DNA from 3 places in the Actinoplanes sp. NPDC051346 genome. Region 2 is predicted to be linked to each of the others. Evidence: predicted binding sites of a transcription regulator. Region 2 holds the regulator's gene; each other region holds the start of a gene.

Region 1 (5,396 bases), on a different contig from region 2:
CCCGCTGGTGCCGCCGTCGCCGTCGCCGCCGCAGGCGGCCGCTACGCCGGCCAGCAGACCCGCCGCCGCGAGGGCGAAGATTCCCCTACGCATTCCTGGTGTCCTTTCTTCCCCACGCGCGCAGTCGGGATCGCCGCTCCACCAAAAAGTTTGTTGTGTCGGGCAACGTATTCCCGTGACGCGGTGCGGCACAACCGGTCAGCCGCCGGTATTCCACAAAGCGACGCTAGGTCACGTTACGCTCCGAATCCGGTGCTTTTCCGGTTTCGCCCCGCCCTCAGCCCCGGATGCGGGCCGTAGTGGCGCCGGTCAGCCGGACGAGGTCCTGCGGCGCCAGCGACACCTGCAGACCGCGGCGACCGGCCGAGACGTACATCCGCGGCAGCGCCACCGCCGAGTCGTCGATCACCGTGGGTAGACGTTTGCGTTGCCCCAGGGGGCTGATGCCGCCACGCACGTAACCACTGCTGCGCTCGGCGGCCGCCCGGTCGGCGAGCGTCGCCCGCTTCCCCCCGGCCGCGCCGGCCAGGGCCTTGAGATCCAGCTCGCCGGTCACCGGCACGACCGCCACCGTCAGCGCGCCGTCGACCTCGGCGATCAACGTCTTGAACAGGGACTCCGGCGGCACCCCGAGCGCCTCGGCGACCAACGCCCCGTAGTTCGGCGCCTCCGGAGACACGTCATACGGGTGCAGGTCGTGCGGCACGTTCTCCGCGGACAGCAATACGGTCGCCGGCGTCCCGGCCGCCTTCTTGGCCATGACCAGCGAGGCTATCGACACACCAGCACGGTCGGTGCACCCGCCACCCGGGTCAACACCAGCGACGCCGGGCCGTCGCCGCGCAGCCGCAGGTCACGGCGCAACTGCTCCGGCTCCAGCGCGGAACCGCGCTTGCGGATCTCGACCCGGCCCACGCCGCGCTCGCGCAGCAGGGTGCGCAGCCGCTTCAGCGAGAACGGCAACACGTCGGTGATCTCCAGCCGGCGGGCGAACGCGGTGTCGACCGGATCGTCGGTGTAGACGTACGCGATCTGTGGGTCGGCGAGCCGGCCCCCGATCCCCTCCGCGAACTCGGCGACCAGATGCGAGCGGACGACGGCCGGATCCGGGTCGTAGACGAACCGTCCGACCGCTCCGACCGGCGCGGCCGCCACCCCCGAGCCGTGCAGCGTGCCGCCCGAGGGCAGCAGCACCGCCCGTCGCGGCACCTCCGCGAGCGGCCCGCACCAGAACGCTGCCTCCACCAGATCGCCGCCGACGCTCACCCACTCACCCTCGGCCCCCGGCGGCAGCAGGGCATGGTCGATGCCCGGCGCCAGCTTCAGCACCGTACGCGGCACCCGGCCGGGCAGCCCGGCGATGAAGTCCCACGGCGGCGACCACGCCTGGGGATCCATGACCCGGCCGCGACCCGCCCGGCGTCGGGCCGGATCGGCGAAGACCGCGTCGAATTTCTCCACGTCGACGGAGGTCGCGTCGGCGCATTCCACGGTCACCAACTCCGCCAGCCCGGCCGCTGCCGCGTTCGCGACGGCGACGGCGGCGGTCAGCGGGTCGGCGTCCACCGCGTACACCCGGATGCCCTGACGGGCCGCCGCCAGCGCGTCGGAGCCCAGCCCGCACCCCAGGTCGGCGAGGGTGGTGACGCCTGCCGCGCGCAGCCGCGCGGCGCGGCGATCCGCCACCACCGCGCGCGTCGCCTGCTCGAAGCCGGCCCGGGTGAAGAACATCGCCGCCGCCTCCGCGCCGAACTTTGTTTCCGCACGTCGTCGCAGGTCGGTCTGGGTGAGAGCGGCGGCCGCGAGCGGCGCCGCGACGCCGCGGGCACGCAGGGCCGAGGCCGCGGCGAGCGGATCAGCGCCGGCCACCTCGGCCGCCGCGGCAAGAGCCTCAGACCCTTCCGGGGTACGGAGGCGGGCAAGCAGTTCCAGGTCCACGCCGAGTCATTCTGCCGTGTTGGCACTCTCCTTGACGGAGTGCTAGTTCCGGCATAATCTCCGATTAGCACTCTCAACCTGAGGGTGCCAGCGCGCGCCCCGTCCGGGGGAGTGCGCTTGCGCCAGGCGGACCGGCACCCGCGACGACGGCCCCGCCCGGTGGCATGAGGCATGAGATCGGCCGACACCGGCCGGCGAAACCTGTACCCAGGAGGGTATGCCCGTGACTACCGCGACCAAGGTTGCGATCAAGCCGCTCGAGGACCGCATCGTGGTCCAGGCGAACGAGGCTGAGACCACGACGGCGTCGGGCCTCGTGATCCCCGACACCGCCAAGGAGAAGCCGCAGGAGGGCACCGTCCTCGCCGTCGGCCCCGGCCGCATCGACGACAAGGGCAACCGCGTCCCGATCGACGTCAAGGTCGGCGAGACCGTCCTCTACTCGAAGTACGGCGGCACCGAGGTCAAGTACGCCGGCGAGGAGTACCTGGTGCTCTCCGCCCGTGACGTCCTCGCGGTCATCGAGAAGTGACCTACTGACAGTGCTTCCCGCCCTGACCCGAGTCCTCGGGTCAGGGCGGTGGTGCGTGAAGGGACCATAAATGGCGAAGATCCTCAGCTTCTCTGACGACGCCCGGCACCTGTTGGAGCACGGCGTCAACACGCTCGCCGACACGGTCAAGGTCACCCTCGGCCCGCGCGGCCGCAACGTCGTCCTCGACAAGAAGTTCGGCGCGCCCACGATCACCAACGACGGTGTCACCATCGCCAAGGAGATCGAGCTCACCGACCCGTACCAGAACCTTGGCGCGCAGCTCGTCAAGGAGGTGGCGACCAAGACCAACGACGTCGCCGGCGACGGCACCACCACGGCCACCGTGCTCGCCCAGGCGCTGGTCCGCGAGGGCCTGCGCAACGTGACGGCCGGTGCCAACCCCATCGCCCTCAAGCGCGGCATGGACCAGGCGGCCGAGGCCGTCTCCAAGGCGCTGCTGGCCAAGGCGGTCGAGGTCTCCGACCACAAGTCGGTCGCCAACGTCGCCACTATCTCGGCCCAGGACGCCACCATCGGCGAGCTGATCGCCGAGGCGATGGACCGGGTCGGCCGCGACGGTGTCATCACCGTCGAGGAGGGCTCCGCGCTCAGCACCGAGCTCGTCGTGACCGAAGGCCTGCAGTTCGACAAGGGCTTCATCTCGCCGAACTTCGTGACCGACGCCGAGGCGCAGGAGGCCGTGCTCGAGGACGCTTACATCCTCATCACGACCCAGAAGATCTCCAGCGTCGAGGAGCTGCTGCCCCTGCTGGAGAAGGTCCTCCAGGGCGGCAAGCCGCTGCTCATCATCGCCGAGGACGTCGAGGGCCAGGCGCTGTCCACCCTCGTGGTCAACGCCCTGCGCAAGACCTTCAAGGTCGCCGCCGTGAAGGCGCCCGGCTTCGGAGACCGCCGCAAGGCGATGCTGCAGGACATGGCGATCGCGACCGGCGGCGAGCTCATCGCCCCCGAGCTCGGTTACAAGCTCGACCAGGTCACCGTCGACATGCTGGGCACCGCCCGGCGCGTCGTGGTCGACAAGGAGAACACGACCATCGTCGACGGCGGTGGCAAGAAGTCCGAGATCGAGGACCGCGTCGCGCAGATCCGCAAGGAGATCGAGGCGTCGGACTCGGACTGGGACCGCGAGAAGCTCTCGGAGCGGCTCGCCAAGCTCTCCGGCGGCATCGCGGTGATCCAGGCCGGTGCCGCGACCGAGGTCGAGATGAAGGAGCGCAAGCACCGCATCGAGGACGCCATCGCGGCGACCAAGGCCGCGGTCGAGGAGGGCACCGTGCCCGGCGGCGGCGCCGCCCTCGCGCATATCGTCTCCGCCCTCGACGGCGACCTCGGCCTCACCGGCGAGGAGGCGGTCGGCGTCTCGATCGTCCGCAAGGCGCTCGTCGAGCCGCTGCGCTGGATCGCGCAGAACGCCGGTCACGACGGCTACGTCGTGGTGGGCAAGGTCGCCGAGCTGAAGTGGGGCCACGGCCTCAACGCGGCCACCGACGAATACGTCGACCTCGCCGCCTCCGGCATCATCGACCCGGTCAAGGTGACCCGCAACGCGGTCTCCAACGCCGTGTCGATCGCCGGCCTGCTGCTCACCACCGAGAGCCTCGTGGTGGAGAAGCCGGCCGCGTCGGAGCCGGCGGCAGGCGGCGGCCACGGGCACAGCCACGGTGGCCACGGCCACCAGCACGGCCCGGGCTTCTGACCGACCGTCCGACCGGACAACGGGCTAGGGCGCGTCGCTTCCGCGGCGCGCCCTTTCTCGTGTGTGATGCAAACTCCACCGGGGGAAGGGTGCGCGGATGATCGTCGTCGTGGAGGGACCCACGGCGGCCGGGAAAACCTCCTGGTGCCGCCGGTACGCGGGAAGGTACGTCGCCGAATACCAGATGACGGGCCGTGAGCCGACGGACGCGACGGCGCTCGCGCGGCACTGGGTGCGCGCGGGCATACAACGCTGGTCCTCGGCCCTCGACCTGGAGCGCGAGGACGGCGTCGCATTCTGCGACACCGACCCGGTGAAGCTGCACTACGCGTGGGGGATGGCCGCGCTCGGCCTCGCGCCCCGAGCCCAATTCGACCGGGAGCTGGCGGTCACCCGGGAGGCGTTCCGCGGCGGCCGGCTCGGCTTCGCCGACGCCACCCTCGTCAACCTGCCCGACCCGGCCACCCTGCAACGCCGCCGCGACGAGGACCAGACCCGCCGGCGGCGCAATTTCGCGGCGCACGTCCAGCTGAGGGAGCCACTGCAGCACTGGTACGCGGCGCTGGAGAGTTTGTCGCCGGGACGGGTGGTGTGGGAGCTGCCGGTCGCGGGCCTGCCGGCTCTGCCGGAACCGCGCGCCGACCGGTGCGGGGTGGATCTCCTCGACGCGCTGGTCGAGGCGCTGCCGCCGCTGCGCCTGGCCGTCACGATCTCCTAGCGCGTCCGCGACGTTCGCAACCAGGGCGTGCTCATGCCGACCGCCGTTCGTCAGGGTTCCGCCTGCGCCGCCCGGCCGTCATGACTTCGTAAGGAGCGATCGGGCCCGGGCGGGGCAGGATGAAACCCGTGAAGCTCTCGCCACCTCCGGCGGCCAATCCCGGGCCGACCGACCTCCGGGGAGCCGTTCCTCGGGATGCCGTTCTCCGAGCGGCTCTCGCCGGGATAGCCGCCGCTGCGGTGGCGCTCGGGGTCGCCGAGGTCATCGCCGTGTTCACCGGCCCCCTGTCGTCCCCGCTGCTCGCGGTCGGCGCCGTGGTGGTCGACACCGTCCCCGGGCCGGTGAAGGACTTCGGCATCGCGGTCTTCGGCACCTACGACAAGATCGCCCTCCTCGCCGGCACCCTCATCCTCCTCGCCACCTACGCTGCCGCCGTTGGCATCGCCGCCCTCCGCTCCTGGCGCCTCGCCCTCGTCGGCGTCGCCCTC
Region 2 (5,396 bases):
GCGGCGGCACGCCCACCCTGCTCGACCCGGGCGACCTGGGCCGGATCCTGGAGGGCATCGACCGCACCTGGGGCCTGGCCGCGGACGCGGAGATCACCACCGAGGCCAACCCCGAGTCGGTGACCCCGGCCTCGTTGCAGGCGCTGCGCAAGGCCGGATACAACCGCATCTCGCTGGGCATGCAGTCGGCCTCGCCCGGCGTGCTCGCGATTCTCGACCGCCGGCACACCGCCGGGCGGGCGCCCCAGGCCGCGGTGGAGGCCCGGGAAGCCGGGTTCGACCACGTCAACCTGGACCTGATCTACGGGACGCCCGGGGAGACCGCGGACGACTTCGCCGCCTCGCTCGACGCCGCGATCGCGGCCGGGGTCGACCATGTCAGCGCGTACTCGCTGATCGTCGAGGACGGCACGCGGATAGCCGGCCGGATGCGCCGCGGCGAACTGCCGTACCCGGAGGACGACGTCGCGGCCGATCGCTACCTGGCCGCCGAGCGGGCCCTCGCGGCGGCGGGATTCTCCTGGTACGAGGTCTCCAACTGGGCCACGTCGGAGGCGGCGCGGTGCCGGCACAACCGCCTGTACTGGACCGGCGGCGACTGGTGGGGCCTCGGGCCGGGCGCGCACAGCCACGTCGGCGGGGTGCGGTGGTGGAACGTCAAGCACCCTTCCGCGTACGCGAAGCGGCTGGCCGACGGGGTCTCGCCGGGACTGGGCCGGGAGGTGCTCAGCGGCGAGGACCGCCGGATGGAGGAGGTCATGCTGCGGCTGAGGCTGGCCGACGGGCTGCCGCTCGGCCTGGCCCGCCAGGACGGCGCCCGGCGGGCCCTGGAAAACGGACTTCTCGAACCGATCGCGTACGGGGAAGGCAGGGCGGTTCTGACCCTGCGTGGCCGTCTGCTGGCCGACGCGGTAGTTCGCGACCTCGTGTGACCTGGGCGGCGCCGCCGAGTGCCGACGCCGCCCCACGCGCTACTTGATCAACGACATCGACATCGGATATTTGTACGGCGTGCCCTCGTTCGCCTTCATGCCGGCGATGAGGGAGAACACGACGACAACCACCCATGCGGCCAACGGCAGGAAGAAGAGCAGACCCGCCGAACACACCGCGAGGATGCTGGACGCGATGGTGGCAATCGCCCAGGTGATCTGGAAGTTGAGTGCGTCGACAGCGTGCGCACGGACCGTCGGTGACACGTTGCCCCGGGCCAGGAGCGCTACCAGCGGAGCGATGAAGCCGACGACGATGCCGCCGAAGTGCGCGAGCAGGATCCAGGTCTTGTCGTCGCCACCGGGCTGGCCGTAGCCCTTCGACGGGTAGCCGGGCTGCTGGCCGTACGCGCCGGGAGCGCCATACGGGGAGCCGGAGCCGGGCGGGGGTCCGTATCCGCCCGCGCCGGAACTCGGCGGCGGGCCGTACCCGCCGGCGCCGGAGGTGGGCGGCGGGGCGCCATAGGGCGGGGGCTGGGGAGCTCCGTAGGACGGAGGCTGGGGGGATCCGTAGGCCGGGGGCGGCGGCGGGGCCGAGCCCTGGCTGCCCGGATACTGGTGGAAAGGCGCGGTGGGGTCCGAGGGATTTCCCTCACCGGGCGGGCGCGGCGGTTCAGTCATGGCCCACACGGTAGGACCGCGGGCCGATCGTGGCGAGGGCAACACCCGGCCCAGGTCGAAGAATAGACACTCGGCTAAGTAGCCTCTGCATCATCGGTCGATCATCGCGCGGCGACCGGGGGCGTCGTAGACTGGCACTCGACTTGACGGAGTGCCAGGGGACAGGGTGGAGGGGTCATGAGTCTCGATGACCGCAAGCTCGAGGTGCTCCGCGCCATCGTCGAGGACTACGTCGCCACCCAGGAGCCGGTGGGCAGCAAAGCCCTCGTCGAGCGCCGCCAGCTCGGCGTCTCCCCGGCCACCGTCCGCAACGACATGGCCGTGCTGGAGGAGGAGGGTTACATCCGCCAGCCGCACACCAGTGCGGGTCGGGTGCCCACCGACGCCGGCTACCGGCTCTTCGTGGACCGGTTGTCGCGGGTCAAAGCGCTGAGCCCGGCCGAGCGGCGGGCCATCGAGCGGTTCCTGGCCGGCGCGGTCGACCTGGACGACGTGGTGCACCGCACGGTGCGCCTGCTCGCCCAGCTCACCCGCCAGGTCGCCGTGGTGCAATATCCGAGTTTGTCCCGCTCCTCCGTGCGGCACCTCGAGCTGGTGCCGATCTCCACCACCCGGATCATGCTCGTGATGATCGCCGACACCGGTCGGGTCGAGCAGCGGCTCGTCGAGCTGCCCGCGCCGACCGGCCCCGACGACGTGCTCGACATGCGGCGCAAGGTCAACGCGAAGTTGACCGGGGTGAAGCTCGCCGACACGCCGCCGCTGGTGCAGGCGCTGGTCGACGAGTCCGCCCCGGAGAAGCGCAACACCGTGGCGTGCGTCGCCTCCGTGCTCCTGGAGACCCTGGTCGAGCGCAGTGACGAACGTCTCGCCCTGGCCGGCACGGCCAACCTGACCCGCGGCGGCGTCCTGGATTTCCAGGGTTCGCTGCGTCCCGTGCTGGAGGCTCTCGAGGAGGAGGTCATCCTGCTCAAGCTCATCGGCGAAGTGGAGCCCAGCACCACCCGGGTCCGCATCGGCGACGAGAACGAGATCGACAATCTCCGGGCGGCGTCGGTGGTGAGCACCGGTTACGGACCGGGTACGACAATCGTTGGTGGCCTCGGCGTGCTGGGGCCGACTCGGATGGACTACCCCGGCACCATCGCCACGGTGCGTGCCGTGGCACGCTACGTTGGCGATCTGCTGGCCCAGAACTGAAGCAAAAGCGACGACGGTCTCCGGCGCACAGCGCGGGGCAGACATGAGGACTCGAAACCCTGTGGCGAAGGACTACTACGGAATTCTCGGCATCAGCCGCGAAGCCACCGACGACGAGATCAAGCGTGCCTACCGCAAGCTGGCCCGTCAGTACCACCCCGACGTCAATCCCGATCCCGAGGCGCACGAGAAGTTCAAGGACATCAACGCAGCCTACGAGGTCCTCTCCGACGACCAGAAGCGGCAGATCGTCGACCTGGGCGGCGACCCTCTCGCCCCCGGCGGCGGCGCGGGTGCCGGTCCGGGCGGTCCCGGCGGCGCCGGCCCGTTCGTCGGCTTCCAGGACATCATGGACGCGTTCTTCGGCACGGCCGCCGGCGGCGCCGGGGCCCGGGGCCCGCGGCCGCGCACCCGGCCCGGCGCCGACGCGATCCTGCGCCTGGAGCTCGACCTGGTCGAGACCGCGTTCGGGGTCGAGGCGCCGATCACCGTCGACACCGCGGTGCTCTGCACCCAGTGCACCGGCGCCGGCACCGCGCCCGGCACCCATCTGGCCACCTGTGAGACCTGTGGCGGCCGGGGCGAGGTCCAGTCGGTGCAGCGCACCTTCCTGGGCCAGGTTGTCTCGTCGCGTCCCTGTCAGAACTGCCAGGGTCACGGCACGGTGATCCCGCAACCCTGCCCGACCTGCGCCGGCGACGGCCGGATCCGGACCCGGCGCTCGCTGACGGTCAAGATCCCGGCCGGCGTCGAGGACGGCATGCGGATCCGCCTGGCCCAGCAGGGCGAGGTCGGCCCCGGCGGCGGCACGGCCGGCGATCTCTACGTGGAGATCCACGAGCGTCCGCACGACGTCTACTCCCGCAAGGGCGACGACCTGCACTGCCGCGTCACCCTGCCGATGACGGCGGCGGCCCTCGGCACCCGGCTGACCATCAAGACCCTCGACTCGGAGGAGAACATCGAGGTCAAGCCCGGCACGCAGCCGGCTTCGACCCTGCGCGTACGCGGCAAGGGCGTGCCGCACCTGCGCGGGCAGGGCCGCGGCGAGCTCTTCGTGCACCTCGACGTGAAGACCCCGACCAAGCTCACGGCCGACCAGGAGCGGATGCTGCGCGACTTCGCCAAGACCCGTGGCGAGGACGTGGCCGAGCTGAGTAAGCAGGGCGGGTTCTTCTCGCGCATGCGGGACGCCTTCAACGGGCACTGACCGTGTCCGCGCCCCTGTTCCTCGTCGACGACCTGCCCACGTCCGGGCGCTTCACGCTGGCCGGCCGGGAGGGCCATCACGCCGCCGACGTGCAGCGACTGCGGGTCGGGGAGGCCCTGGTCCTCGCCGACGGGCGGGGCGGCTCGGTGCGTGCCGAGGTCACCGGGGTCGGCCGGGGCAGCATCGACGTCGAGGTCGGGGAGCGGACCCTCACGCCCGCGCCGGACCCACGGTTGGTCGTCGTGCAGGGGATCGCCAAGGGTGACCGCGGCGAGCTCGCCGTGCAGGCGATGACGGAGATCGGGGTCGACGAGATCATTCCCTGGGCCGCGTCCCGGGCGGTGACGCAGTGGCGCGGAGACCGGGGCGTACGCGCCCGGGAGAAGTGGGTCTCCACCGCGCGCGAGGCCGCCAAGCAGGCACGCCGGCCCTGGCTGCCGCTGGTGTCCGGCGACCCCGACGTGTCGACCAAGCAGGCCGCCGCGCGGCTGTCGGCCGCCGCGGCGGCCTTCGTGCTGCACGAGGAGGCGACCGACCGGCTGACCGGGGCGAAGCTGCCAGACTCGGGCGAGATCGTGCTGGTCGTGGGGCCTGAGGGCGGGATAAGCGACCAGGAGGTGGGCGCGTTCGTCGCGGCCGGCGCCCAGCCGGTGCGGCTCGGCGACGCGGTGTTGCGGACGTCGACCGCGGGGGTTGCCGCGCTCGCCGTGCTGTCGGCGCGGCTAGACCGTTGGTGAGCCGCTCCGGCGGCCGCATTCTGCGCAGGGCGATCACCCGCAACGGCCGGCGGCTGTCGGCCGGCACCGCGCTGGTTGGCCTGTTCCAGGCCTGCGAGGCGGCGATCCCGGTCCTCATCGGCGTGATCGTCGACCGTGCCGTCACCCCGGGCGACGGCACCGCGCTGGCGCTCTGGATCGGGGTGCTCGGCCTGGTGTTCGCCGTGCTGACCCTGTCGTACCGGTTCGGGGCGCGGCTGCTCATGGCGGCGATCGCCGAGGAGGCGCACCGGCTGCGCGTCGAGGTTTCCGCGAAGATCCTGCATCCTCGCGGCGTTCATACCGATTTCCGCGCCGGGGACCTGCTGACCGTGTCGACCAGCGACGCCGACAACACGTCGTACCTGCTCGACTATGTGCCGCGCATCGTCGGCGCCCTCGTGGCAACCGCGGTCAGCGCCGTCACGCTGTTGCTGATCTCCGTGCCGCTGGGGCTGGCAGTGCTGCTCGCGACGCCGCTGGTGCTGATCGTGTTGCAGATCAGCGCCCCACTGATCCGCAAGCGGGTCGCCGACGAGCAGGAGCAGGCCGGCCGGGCCGCCTCGCTCGCCGTCGACCTGGTCACGGGACTGCGGCCGTTGCGGGGCATCGGCGCGC
Region 3 (5,396 bases), on a different contig from region 2:
GCAGGTGCTAATTCCGTCCCGGAATCGCGGCTGCCCGCGCCCGGGGAAGATGAGAAGGAGCCTCGCATGACGTCGACGGTCGACGCCCCCACCACCAGCCCCGCCCGCGCCCTGATCTGCCGCGGCTGCGGCACCGAGTTCCCCCTCGCCGCGCAGCACGCCTGCTACGAGTGTTTCGGGCCGCTGGAGGTCGCGTACGACACCGCCGCCCTGGCCGCCGTCACCCGCGAGCACATCGAGGCCGGCCCGCCGAACATCTGGCGTTACGCCGCCCTGCTGCCCGCCGGCCAGGACCCGGCCACCCGCGTCACCCTCGACCCGGGCCTGACCCCGCTGGTGGCGGCCCCCGCCCTGGCCGCGGAGCTCGGCCTGCGCGCGCCGCTGTGGGTCAAGGACGACTCCGCCAACCCGACCCACTCGTTCAAGGACCGGGTCGTCTCCGTCGCGCTCACCGCCGCCCGGGAACTCGGCTTCACCCGCTTCGCCTGCGCCTCCACGGGCAACCTGGCCAACTCCGTCGCCGCGCACGCCGCCCGCGCCGGAGTGCCCAGCATCGTCTTCATCCCGAGCGACCTCGAGCCCGGCAAGGTCATCACCTCCGCGGTGTACGGCGGTGACCTGGTCGCGATCGAGGGCTCGTACGACGACGTCAACCGGCTCTGCGGCGAGCTCGTGGAGACCGACGAGTTCGAGGACACCGCGTTCGTCAACGTCAACGTGCGCCCGTTCTACGCCGAGGGCTCCAAGACCCTCGGGTACGAGGTCGCCGAGCAGCTCGGCTGGCGCATCCCCGCCCAGGTGGTCATCCCGATGGCGTCCGGGGAGCTGCTCACCAAGGTGGACAAGGCCTTCAGCGAGCTGGTCGAGATCGGCCTGGTCGAGGCTCCCGAGGGAGGCTGGACCGTCTTCGGCGCCCAGTCGGCCGGCTGCAACCCCATCGCCGTCGCGCTGCAAGACGGCACCGACCAGATCACCCCGGTCAAACCGACCGGCATCGCCAAGTCCCTGAACATCGGGGATCCGGCGGCCGGCGCGTACGCGATCGAGGCGGTCCGGCGCACCGGCGGCTGGATGGACTACGCGGACGACGACGAGATCCGCGAGGGCATCCGCCTGCTCGCCCGGACCACCGGCATCTTCGCAGAGACGGCCGGCGGCACGACCGTGGCGGTGCTGAAGAAGCTGGTGGAGAGCGGCAAGCTCGACCCCGACAAGGAGACGGTCGTCTACAACACCGGCGAGGGTCTCAAGACCATCGACGCGGTCGCCGAGCTGGTCGGCCCGACCCACCGCATCAAGCCCTCCCTCCGCGGCGCGCGCGATGCCGGGCTGCTGGGATAACACTGTGTAGCGAGCTATCTGCCGTACGTCAGGAATTCCTTCCCGCGAGGGCTTGCGCCAGGATCGTGGGGTCGGCAGGATGCTCTACGCGGGAGGACGCGACGCCGTACGTGGCCCCACCTTCGAGCTTGGCGACAATCTCTCGGGGCCCAACGACCCAGTGCCGGAGGCGCTGTGCGCGCGTCCTCCCGACCAAACTTCCGGCCCCGCTCTCCGCGGCGCTCGGTGCTTTCTTCAGCGGCGCCTGATGCTTTCTTCAGCGGCGTCTGGTGCGCAGCTTGCGGATCCACGGGCGCAGGGCCGCCTCGGCGTAACCGCCCTTGTCGAGACCCGCGTGCCGCTCGAAGACGTTGCGGCTGCCGTAACTGCCGGTCGCCAGCCACGAGTAACCGCACGCCACCCAGTAGGCGGGCCAGAACAGCGGGCCGAGCACGGCGTACTGATCCGCGTGCCGGCTCTCGTGTGCCAGCAGGTCGGAGCGGTCCTTATGGAGCAGCCACTCCGCGGGCCTTCGGGTGATGATCACCGAGCCGACGGTGAAGCAGGTCGCGGGCGGCACCCTGAACCGGTATCCCTCGGCGACCAGGATGCCGTCGCGTCCTCGGCGGACCCGCGCGCCGGTGAGGACGGCGACGGCCAGGCCGGCCAGCGTGGTGCCGTTGACCGCCGTGAGCGTCGACCGGGCCAACGGCCACCGGCGCAGCCGCGCCCGCCCCGACTCTTCCGGGCCGGTGGTTCCTTCCGGGCCGGTGGACCCGGGCGGTTCTGGGCTCATGCGCGGCGGCGCATCTGGAGCTCCCACAGGCCGGGGACGACGGGGTGCGGTACCCGTACGCCGGTGTCCTCGAAGCCCAGCCGCTCGTAGGCGCGGACCGCCCGGTCGTTGCCGACCACGACCTCGAGCATGAGCTCCCGCCGTCCTACGGAGAGCGACCATTCGGCCACTGCCTCCATCAGGGAGGCGAGCACTCCCCGGCCGCGGTGCGTCGGCGTGATGTAGACCGCGAAGACCACCGTCGCGGCTGGCTCCTCGGGCAGGACCGTGCCGCCGGCGTGGCCGATCAGCCGGCCGCCCGGGTCGGCGACGAACTGGGCGAGCTGAATGCCCGTCGACGCCTGCACGATCCGGCGCCGATAGTCGGCGTGGGGGCGGGCCGCCGCCTGGGCCAGGGTCTCCAGGAAGGCGAGCGGGCTGTCGGCCAGCATCTCCAGCCGCAGCGCCCGCATCCGGGCCGCGTCGCCGGGCGTCACCCGGTGCACGGTGAGGGTGGGCGTCAACGCGCTGGTGAGGGTGGGCGCCAACGTGCTGGTCATGCTTGTCTGCCTACCTGGTGGCGCCCGGTCAGGCAAGCCGGACCGCCACTATTGCCGCCCTCGGGAGCGTGCGGATTTCCACCATCCAGCGCTCCCGCGGGCCCCCCGGCCGTGGTCGTTGTCCTTGCACTCGACCCCCGAGAGTGCTAAACAAGTTCTTGGCACTCGCGCCACGTGAGTGCCAGCAGGTCGGGACGGTGGGGTCGCGGCCACGGCGCCGCCATCGGTGCCGGGGCACGGGACCGGTCGTCGCGGGCTATCCGGCTCGACCTGAGGACGTCGCATCGCCAGGTGGTGACGTCCGCAGCGTTTCCTCACCGTGCGGAGGGCTAGGCCGAGCAGGCCCGGCACCGCGAATGTCCAGGAGGACACAGCCGTATGGCCAAGATCATCGCATTCGACGAGGAAGCTCGTCGCGGCCTCGAGCGGGGCATGAACCAGCTCGCCGACGCCGTCAAGGTGACGCTCGGCCCCAAGGGCCGCAACGTCGTGCTCGAGAAGAAGTGGGGCGCTCCCACCATCACCAACGATGGTGTGTCGATCGCCAAGGAGATCGAGCTCGAGGACCCCTACGAGAAGATCGGCGCCGAGCTGGTCAAGGAGGTCGCGAAGAAGACCGACGACGTTGCCGGCGACGGCACGACGACGGCGACCGTCCTCGCCCAGGCGCTGGTCCGTGAGGGTCTGCGCAACGTCGCGGCCGGCGCGAACCCGATGGCCCTGAAGCGGGGCATCGAGGCTGCCGTGGCCAGCGTCTCCGAGGGTCTCTCGCAGCTCGCCAAGGACGTGGAGACCAAGGAGCAGATCGCCTCCACCGCCTCCATCTCCGCCGGCGACTCCACGGTCGGCGAGATCATCGCCGAGGCCATGGACAAGGTCGGCAAGGAAGGCGTCATCACCGTCGAGGAGAGCAACACCTTCGGGCTCGAGCTGGAGCTCACCGAGGGCATGCGCTTCGACAAGGGCTACATCTCGGCGTACTTCATGACCGACGCCGAGCGGATGGAGGCCGTCTTCGACGACCCGTACATCCTCATCGCGAACAGCAAGATCTCCGCGGTCAAGGACCTGCTGCCCGTCCTCGAGAAGGTCATGCAGGGCGGCAAGCCGCTGATCATCATCGCCGAGGACGTCGAGGGCGAGGCCCTGGCGACCCTGGTCGTCAACAAGGTCCGTGGCACCTTCAAGTCCGTCGCCGTCAAGGCCCCGGGCTTCGGTGACCGCCGCAAGGCCATGCTGGACGACATCGCCATCCTCACCGGCGGCACGGTCATCAGCGAGGAGGTCGGCCTCAAGCTCGACGCCGCCGACCTGAGCCTGCTGGGCCAGGCCCGCAAGGTCGTCATCACCAAGGACGAGACCACCATCGTCGACGGTGCCGGCAACGCCGAGCAGATCCAGGGCCGGGTCAACCAGATCCGCGCCGAGATCGAGAAGTCGGACTCCGACTACGACCGCGAGAAGCTGCAGGAGCGCCTGGCCAAGCTGGCCGGCGGCGTTGCGGTCATCAAGGTCGGCGCGGCCACCGAGGTCGAGCTCAAGGAGCGCAAGCACCGCATCGAGGACGCCGTTCGCAACGCGAAGGCGGCCGTCGAGGAGGGCATCGTGCCCGGCGGTGGCGTGGCGCTCGTGCAGGCCGGCAAGACCGCGTTCGACAAGCTGGACCTGGCTGGCGACGAGGCCACCGGCGCCAACATCGTCAAGGTCGCGCTCGACGCCCCGCTGCGTCAGATCGCCGTGAACGCCGGCCTCGAGGGCGGCGTCGTGGTGGAGAAGGTCCGCAACCTCGAGTCCGGTTGGGGCCTCAACGCCGCGAACGGCGAGTACGTCGACCTGCTGGCCGCGGGCATCATCGACCCGGCCAAGGTCACCCGCTCGGCGCTGCAGAACGCCGCGTCGATCGCCGCGCTGTTCCTCACGACCGAGGCGGTCGTGGCGGACAAGCCCGAGAAGGCGGCGGCCCCGGCCGGTGCCCCGGGCGGCGGAGACATGGACTTCTGAGTCCAGAGCCACGCTGAAACGGGCCGTCCCTTCGGGGGCGGCCCGTTTCGTCTTAGCTGACGGACGCGCCGTCAGCGGCAGTGCACGCCCCCGATGGCCGACCCTCGGTCGCGCCGGCCGCGCACCACCGCCGGAAGGCACGCACAGTCCCCGCCTACCGTGTCAGTTTCAATCTGGAACGGACTATACTCGATGGCGTGCGACGGGACGATCTCACGGACGCGGACTGCGGCATCGCGCAGGCTCTCGGCGTGCTCACCGACTGGTGGACGTTCCTGATCGTGCGCGACATCGCCGGCGGGGTGACCCGCTTCGACGCACTGCAACGCGAGCTCGGCATGAGCCGTCGGGCGCTCACCGACCGGCTCGGCGGCCTGGCGGAGCACGGCGTGCTGCGCCGGGTGGCGTATTCCGAACATCCGCCGCGCTACGACTACCTGCTGACGGAGAAGGGTGAGGGCCTGCTGCCCGTACTCATCGCGTTGCAGGACTGGGGCACCCGGCACGTGATGGGCGACGGGTCGCTGACCGCGACGGCCGCGCCCACCTCCGCCGAGGCGCGCCGGGTGCACGGCCTAGTCGGTCGCCGCATCGCGCACCTGACGGTCGGAGCGCCCACGGTCCTGTACTTCTTCCCGGGCGCCTACGCCCCCGGAACCCAGGGATATCCGCCCGGTTGGACGGATATTCCGGGCGCCGGCGGCTGCACGCTCGAGTCGACCACCTATGCCGCGCGGGCC

The links. Region 2 encodes HrcA, which represses chaperone genes, less so after heat shock. Its sites were predicted from a motif close to GGTTNGCACNCTCNNNNNGAGNGTGCNAACC; they were not measured.
Region 1: groES (co-chaperone GroES) is a predicted target of HrcA. The motif match lies at 2,001-2,031, and genes of this name have one in related genera.
Region 3: groL (chaperonin GroEL) is a predicted target of HrcA. The motif match lies at 2,812-2,842, and genes of this name have one in related genera.

The regions. Positions count from the first base shown of each region.
Region 1 is NZ_JBFBAJ010000026.1:40,672-46,067, reverse strand. Features, by position in the region: partial or broken gene AB0M36_RS36795 (sugar ABC transporter substrate-binding protein) at 1-93, opposite strand, end outside; gene ybaK (Cys-tRNA(Pro) deacylase) at 278-760, opposite strand; gene AB0M36_RS36785 (class I SAM-dependent methyltransferase) at 772-1,938, opposite strand; gene groES (co-chaperone GroES) at 2,156-2,470, shown strand; gene groL (chaperonin GroEL) at 2,541-4,190, shown strand; gene AB0M36_RS36770 (hypothetical protein) at 4,288-4,908, shown strand; gene AB0M36_RS36765 (molybdopterin-dependent oxidoreductase) at 5,133-5,396, shown strand, end outside.
Region 2 is NZ_JBFBAJ010000018.1:62,258-67,653, forward strand. Features, by position in the region: gene hemW (radical SAM family heme chaperone HemW) at 1-932, shown strand, start outside; gene AB0M36_RS32990 (DUF4870 domain-containing protein) at 972-1,613, opposite strand; gene hrcA (heat-inducible transcriptional repressor HrcA) at 1,791-2,813, shown strand; gene dnaJ (molecular chaperone DnaJ) at 2,875-4,023, shown strand; gene AB0M36_RS33005 (16S rRNA (uracil(1498)-N(3))-methyltransferase) at 4,026-4,760, shown strand; gene AB0M36_RS33010 (ABC transporter ATP-binding protein) at 4,757-5,396, shown strand, end outside.
Region 3 is NZ_JBFBAJ010000012.1:189,926-195,321, forward strand. Features, by position in the region: SAM riboswitch class I at 1-56, shown strand, start outside; gene thrC (threonine synthase) at 67-1,341, shown strand; gene AB0M36_RS27655 (hypothetical protein) at 1,598-2,116, opposite strand; gene AB0M36_RS27660 (GNAT family N-acetyltransferase) at 2,113-2,655, opposite strand; gene groL (chaperonin GroEL) at 3,034-4,656, shown strand; gene AB0M36_RS27670 (winged helix-turn-helix transcriptional regulator) at 4,854-5,396, shown strand, end outside.